DNA from 2 places in the Pseudomonas sp. Lz4W genome. Region 2 is predicted to be linked to the other one. Evidence: predicted binding sites of a transcription regulator. Region 2 holds the regulator's gene; the other holds the start of a gene.

Region 1 (3,408 bases), 350 kb from region 2:
CGTTCAGCGATATCACCTCGACCCCGACCGTTTGCAGGCAACGGGCAACCTGTTTGCGCGCCACCGACGAATCATCGACCGTCAGCACCCGCAAAGACAGCGCTCTGGCTTGGGTTTCGACATCTACCACCCCCTGGGAAATGGTTTCCGGCGAAGGCGAAACTTCAGCCAGAACCTTTTCCACATCGATGATTTCCACCAGTTGCTCGTCCAGTCGCGTCACAGCCGTCAAGTAATGGTCGCGACCGGCACCCTTGGGTGGCGGATGAATGTCTTCCCAGTTCATGTTGACGATACGCTCGACCGAACGAACCAAAAAGCCCTGGGTCTTGGTGTTGTACTCGGTGATGATGACAAACGGGCTGCTTTGATCTTGCAGGGGACCCGACCCGGTGGCCATTGCCAGATCGAGAATCGGGATGGTCGCCCCGCGAATATTCGCCACTCCACATACCACTGGATGGGATTTGGGGATCATTGTCAGCTTGGGGCATTGCAGCACTTCCCTGACTTTGAACACGTTGATCCCGTACAGCTGTGGCCCGTCCAGACGAAACAACAACAGTTCAAGGCGGTTTTGCCCTACCAGTTGAGTGCGCTGGTTAACCGCATCCATCACCCCGGCCATACTCAGCTCCTGTTAAAACTTTAAGTTACGACACACATTGCCCGGCAAACGGCACGGGCTTTGCTATTTATCTGCCATGAACGCTAAAACGACAAAATCCTGCCACGTGCCGCGCTGCTGTTTCAGCCTGCTTGCGGCCTTGTGCCTGACGGTTATCGGCATGCCGTCCCACGCCGATGAATTCACATCGCCTGATCAGCTTATCGGCGTGACCCAGGGCTTTCTTGAATTTACCGTCGAAGACTACCTTGCCACTGGTCAGATCGAGGGCCGCTATCAAATCCAGGTCAACAACCTCGACCCCCGGCTGCGCCTGGCCTGGTGTGACAAGGAATTGACAGCCAGCCTCGAGAGCCCGGCCCAACCCATGGGCCGCGTCATTGTGCGCGTACGCTGTGAAGGGCTCTCACCCTGGACCATCTTTGTTCCGGCACAGGTCAAACTGTTCCGCGATGTCGTCACCGTGACCCACCCCCTGCAGCGCGGCATGGTCATCGACTACGCCGATGTCACCCTGCGCGAGCGCGATATCAGCCTGATCAAACAGGGCTACCTGACCGCGACCGAGCTGGCAGTGGGGCAAAAGCTGCTGCGGCCCATGGTCACTGATCAGGTGCTGACCCTCACCCATCTGGAGCAGGCTGCGGCCGTGCGTAAAGGCGATCACGTGGTGATCAGCGCACGTAGCGGCACATTAAGTGTCAAGATGCCCGGCGAGGCCCTGTCTGATGGTGGCCTCAGCGAACAGATCCGGGTTAAGAACCTGAACTCCAAGCGCGTCATCCGGGCACGGATTACCGCACCGGGCCAGGTTGAAGTAGCACTCTAGGAAAATTGGCATCAGTTTCGCGACTTTCCTACACTGTGCCTTGACGCAGGTCAGTACCGACAAGCAGTCAGCCATGATTAATCGCGCCTAAAGTTTTCCCGGATTTGGCCGAAAACATGGCAAGCGTCCAAATACCCAGAGGTTTTTCGTCATGGTCATCGACTTTAGCCGTCTCAACAGTGCCCCGCCCTTAAGCGGCAGTACCCGCAGCAATGCCAACCAGGAAGCGGGTAGCGCCACGCAAGCGGCCCCTGCAAAAAAACCTGAACAAACCAGTGTCAGCGCCCCAAGCGGTGAATCTGTGCACCTCAGTCAAGAAGCTCAACAGTTGCAGAAAATCAGTGACTCGTTGCGTGACCAACCGGTGGTCGATAAAAATCGGGTTGCCGAATTGAAGCAAGCCATTGCCGATGGCAGTTATAAAGTCGACAGCAATCGGGTTGCCGGCAAACTGCTGAATATAGAAGCTGAGCGCTAGGCCCACGGCCAGTGCCAGGCTTTTGGACGCTTAACACCCATGAGCCCGACATGCACAACATCCACGATGAAAATTTGCTGCAACTGATCAATGACGATCTGGCACCGGCCGAGCAACTGCTCGGCCTGTTGCAGGACGAGTCCATTGCCCTCAAAAGCCGCGACATGCGGGTGCTGGAAAATATTCTGGCGCGTAAACAGTCGCTGATCATCCTGCTTGAACAGCATGGCCGCCGACGCAGCGAGATACTGGCAAGCCTGGGCTTGACCACCAACCGCCGCGGCCTCGAAAGCCTTGCCAGCCACTCCAGCGTGGGCGAGCAATTGCTGACACAGAGCGATCTGCTGAACCAGTTGCTGGCCCGGTGCCAGGCAGCCAACCTGCTAAACGGCCAATCGATCCAGACGCAACAGGCGATCACCGCCAATCAGTTGCGCATCCTGCACGGCGGCGAAGCGCCTTCGCTGTATGACGCCCGCGGCTCGACCTCAATGCTGGATAAACCCCGCGCTTACAGCCAGGCCTGAACCTGCACGGTCACGCTATCTAGACACGCAACACAATGGCAAAATGCCACCCCCCTGCGTGTTGCTGTTTATTGTCCGGAGACCGCTGAACCGTGTTCGATTCCCAAGATGCTCCGCAGCCACCCAAGGTGCTTTCCACACCTTTGGAAGTGGCCTCCAGCCTGCGCATGCTGCAAGAGAGCCATGACCCGCTGATTATTACGTTCCAGGACCGCATCCAGCGCTTCCAGAGCTATGTGGTCGAAGTGGATCGTGAGGGCAACTCCATGGCCCTGGACGAAATGATCCCCCGTGACGGCGAGCGTTTTCTTCAGGACGGCGTACCGTTTCGAGTTGAAGGTTTCCATGAAGGCGTACGCATCGCCTGGGAATGCACCAGCCGCCTGACCATTGACGACGCCCATGACCACCGCTGCTACCGCACCGCCCTGCCGGGCGAAGTGCTGTACCACCAGCGGCGCAACGCATTTCGCGCGGCGCTCAAACTGGCCAATCTGGTGAATGTCGATGTGGCGGGCGAAAAGCTCAAGGCGCCGCTCAAGGGCAAGCTGCTTGATGTATCGGCCACGGGCTGCAAATTGCGCTTCGAAGGCAATATCGGCGAGAGCATGCAGCTGGGCCAGGTGTATGAGCGCTTCAGTGCCGCCCTGCCCTTCGGCGCCATGACAACGGCCGTGGAGTTGCGCTACCTGCATTTTGAAGAGCGCCTCAACGTCACCTTTGCGGGCCTGCGGTTTCACAACATCAGCGGGGCTGTGCAGCGTCAGGTCGAGCGTTTTGTCTATCAACTGCAGCGCGAAGCGCGCCAGTTCGATAAAGACGACTACTGATAAGCCTGTAAAAAAGAAATAAACCTGTAGGAGCGAGCTTGCTCGCGAGCTCTTCAAAGAGAGATCAAAAGCTCGCCCCTACAGTCAGTTCGCTCCTGCCTTCAGGGCTCAGGCCT
Region 2 (3,408 bases):
GGTGGGGCCTGCGGGCATGGGCAAAACCACTACCCTGGCCAAGCTGGCAGCGCGTTATGTCCTCAAGTACGGCGCGCAAAATATTGCCCTGGTGAGCATGGACAGCTTTCGTATCGGTGCCCAGGAACAACTGAAGACCCTGGGCCGAATTCTCAATGTACCCGTGACCCACGTTGCGCCTGGCCAGTCGTTGGGCCAGACCCTTGAGCCGCTGGTACGCAAGCGCGTGGTGCTGGTGGATACCGCCGGCCTGCAGGCCAGCGATCCGGCACTGCGCCTGCAGCTTGAAAGTCTTGCGGGGCGCGGGATCAAGGCACGCAACTATCTGGTACTGGCGACCACCAGTCAGAAACAGGTGTTGACGGCGGCTTACCTCAGTTACAAACGATGCGGGCTGGCCGGTTGCATTCTGACCAAGCTGGATGAAACCGCGAGTCTGGGGGAGGTGCTGAGCCTGGCGATCCAGCACGGGCTGCCGGTGGCTTACCTCACGGATGGTCCGCGGATCCCCGATGATCTTCACTTGCCCCGTCGTCACCAGTTGGTGAGCCGGGCCGTGAGTGTGCAAATGCAGGAAGAACCCAGTGAAGAGGCCATGGCCGACATGTTCGCTGATATCTATCAAAGCCCTCCCAAACAGGTCGGCTGAGGTACTCAAGGTTACGTAGCAATGTACCTACATCGATGGTCTGCAAGGTGTTGTGCCAGTGGGGCACGTGCAGCCAACCTTTGTAGCCGCGTCTAAGAAAGACAAGGTAAAAAATGATCATGGGCAGCATGCATCCCGTACAGGTGATCGCAGTGACCGGCGGCAAGGGTGGCGTCGGTAAAACTAACGTGTCAGTCAACTTGTCTATCGCGCTTGCCGAAATGGGCAGACGCGTCATGTTGATGGATGCCGACCTGGGCCTGGCAAACGTCGATGTGCTGCTCGGGCTGACCCCCAAGTACACCCTGGCCGATGTGGTCGAGGGTCGTTGCGAGCTGCGCGACGTACTGCTCCAGGGCCCTGGCGGGATCAGGATCGTACCGGCGGCGTCGGGCACCCAGAGCATGGTCAACCTGAGCCCGGCCCAGCATGCCGGTTTGATCCAGGCCTTCAGTGACCTGGGCGATAACCTCGACGTGCTGGTGATCGATACCGCAGCCGGGATCGGCGACTCAGTGGTGAGTTTTGTGCGCGCCGCCCAGGAAGTCCTGCTGGTGGTGTGTGACGAACCGACTTCGATCACCGATGCCTACGCGCTGATCAAGCTGCTGAACCGCGATTTCGGGATGAACCGGTTCCGGGTGCTGGCCAACATGGCCCAGAGCCCGCAGGAAGGGCGCAATCTGTTCGCCAAACTGACCAAGGTTACCGACCGTTTTCTGGATGTCGCCCTGCAATACGTGGGCGCCGTTCCCTACGACGAGAGTGTGCGCAAGGCGGTGCAAAAACAGCGCGCCGTGTACGAGGCATTTCCGCGTTCCAAGTGCTCCCTGGCGTTCAAGGCCATCGCCCAGAAAGTTGACACCTGGCCGCTGCCGGCCAATCCCCGGGGGCATCTGGAGTTCTTTGTCGAGCGCCTGGTGCAACAGGCAGGCGGAGGGCGTCCCTGATGACCGCCAGCGGCTATCGCATGTACAGCAAAGCGTCGCGTGACAGCCAGTATGAGCTGATCGAACGCTACGCACCGTTGGTCAAGCGTATCGCCTATCACCTGTTGGCGCGTTTGCCCGCCAGCGTGCAGGTGGACGACCTGATCCAGGCCGGGATGATCGGCCTGCTCGAAGTGTCGACCAAATACGACGCGACCAAGGGCGCGAGTTTCGAGACCTACGCCGGTATCCGCATTCGTGGTGCGATGCTCGATGAAGTGCGCAAGGGCGACTGGGCGCCGCGCTCGGTGCACCGCAATACCCGCATGGTCAGTGACGCAATTCGGGTAATTGAAGCAAAAACCGGTTGTGACGCTAAAGATCACGAGGTTGCGGCCGAACTCCAGTTAAGCCTTGATGATTATTACGCCATTTTGAATGACACCCTGGGCAGCCGCCTGTTCAGTTTCGACGACCTGTTGCAGGACGGCGAGCACGAAGGGTTGCATGAGGATGGTGCCAGTGCTCACCCGGAACCCTCGCGGGACCTGGAAGATGAACGCTTCCAGACAGCACTGGCCGACGCGATCAGCCTGTTGCCGGAGCGTGAGCGACTGGTCCTGGCGCTGTATTACGACGAAGAACTGAACCTCAAGGAAATCGGCGAGGTGCTGGGGGTCAGCGAATCCCGTGTCAGCCAGCTGCACAGTCAGTGCGCCGCCCGCCTGCGGGCACGCCTGGGGCAGTGGCGGGCGAACTGAAAACAGCGGGCAATCGCTGATTCATTGTGGGAGCGGGCTTGCCCGCGATGGGCGCGACGCGGTGGATCAGTTAACCGGCGTTGCCTGCATCGCGTCAGGCCCGCTCCCACAGTTGATTTATGGCGTGTGCGAAATCGAATTGATTGAATGGCGCGTCCAGAGACTGAACGCGTTTAAGACTGCTTGGAGGTCGAATTGGACAAGAACATGAAGATCCTCATCGTTGATGATTTCTCAACGATGCGACGGATCATTAAAAATCTGTTGCGTGACCTCGGGTTCACCAACACGGTGGAGGCGGACGACGGCACCACGGCGTTGCCGATCCTCAACCAGGGGCACATCGACTTTCTGGTGACGGACTGGAACATGCCGGGCATGACCGGTATCGAGTTGTTGCGCCATGTGCGTGCCGACGAAAAACTCAAGCACCTGCCCGTGCTGATGGTGACCGCTGAAGCCAAGCGCGAACAAATCATCGAGGCGGCCCAGGCCGGGGTCAACGGCTATGTGGTCAAGCCGTTCACGGCCCTTGCACTCAAAGACAAGATCGAAAAAATCTTTGATCGCATCGGTTGAACGGTTTCCCGGGGGGCGCTATGGAGCATCAAGAAGCGACACAGGGCGAGTTTGAGTCGACCCTGAAAAAACATGCCCGCGAATTGGTCGACAGCCTTGAGAAAGGCAAGTTTGGCGACGCCGTGCAACTGATTCATGAACTGAACCAGACTCGCGATCGCGGCCTGTACCAGGAAGTCGGCAAGCTGACCCGTGAGTTGCACAGCTCGATTGTCAACTTTCACATCGATCCGAACATGCCGCGCGCTGAAGAAGTGTCGCAGATCACCGATGCAGCCGAGCGTTTGGCTTATGTTGTGAAGCTCACGGAAGCTGCGGCGAATCGAACCATGGATCTGGTAGAAAACAGCACGCCGCTGGTCAATGGCCTGGGCAGCGAGGCTAAAGCCCTGAGCGCAGACTGGGGCCGCTTTATGCGGCGCGAAGTAGGCGCCGAGGAGTTTCGCGAACTGGCGCGGCGGGTTGACAGTTTTTTGACGCGCAGCGAAGC

Evidence for each region. The regulator FliA, encoded in region 2, starts transcription of late flagellar genes. The targets are predictions, from matches to a motif close to CTAAAGTTTNNNNNNNNNNNGCCGNTAA.
Region 1: flgM (flagellar biosynthesis anti-sigma factor FlgM) is a predicted target of FliA. The motif match lies at 1,545-1,572, and genes of this name have one in related genera.

Annotation. Positions count from the first base shown of each region.
Region 1 is NZ_CP017432.1:3,658,115-3,661,522, forward strand. Features, by position in the region: gene B195_RS16705 (chemotaxis protein CheV) at 1-628, opposite strand, end outside; gene flgA (flagellar basal body P-ring formation chaperone FlgA) at 789-1,457, shown strand; gene flgM (flagellar biosynthesis anti-sigma factor FlgM) at 1,609-1,935, shown strand; gene B195_RS16720 (flagella synthesis protein FlgN) at 1,995-2,462, shown strand; gene B195_RS16725 (flagellar brake protein) at 2,555-3,292, shown strand; gene B195_RS16730 (MFS transporter) at 3,394-3,408, opposite strand, start outside.
Region 2 is NZ_CP017432.1:3,305,756-3,309,163, reverse strand. Features, by position in the region: gene flhF (flagellar biosynthesis protein FlhF) at 1-649, shown strand, start outside; gene fleN (flagellar synthesis regulator FleN) at 769-1,599, shown strand; gene fliA (RNA polymerase sigma factor FliA) at 1,596-2,339, shown strand; gene B195_RS15045 (chemotaxis response regulator CheY) at 2,547-2,918, shown strand; gene B195_RS15040 (protein phosphatase CheZ) at 2,939-3,408, shown strand, end outside.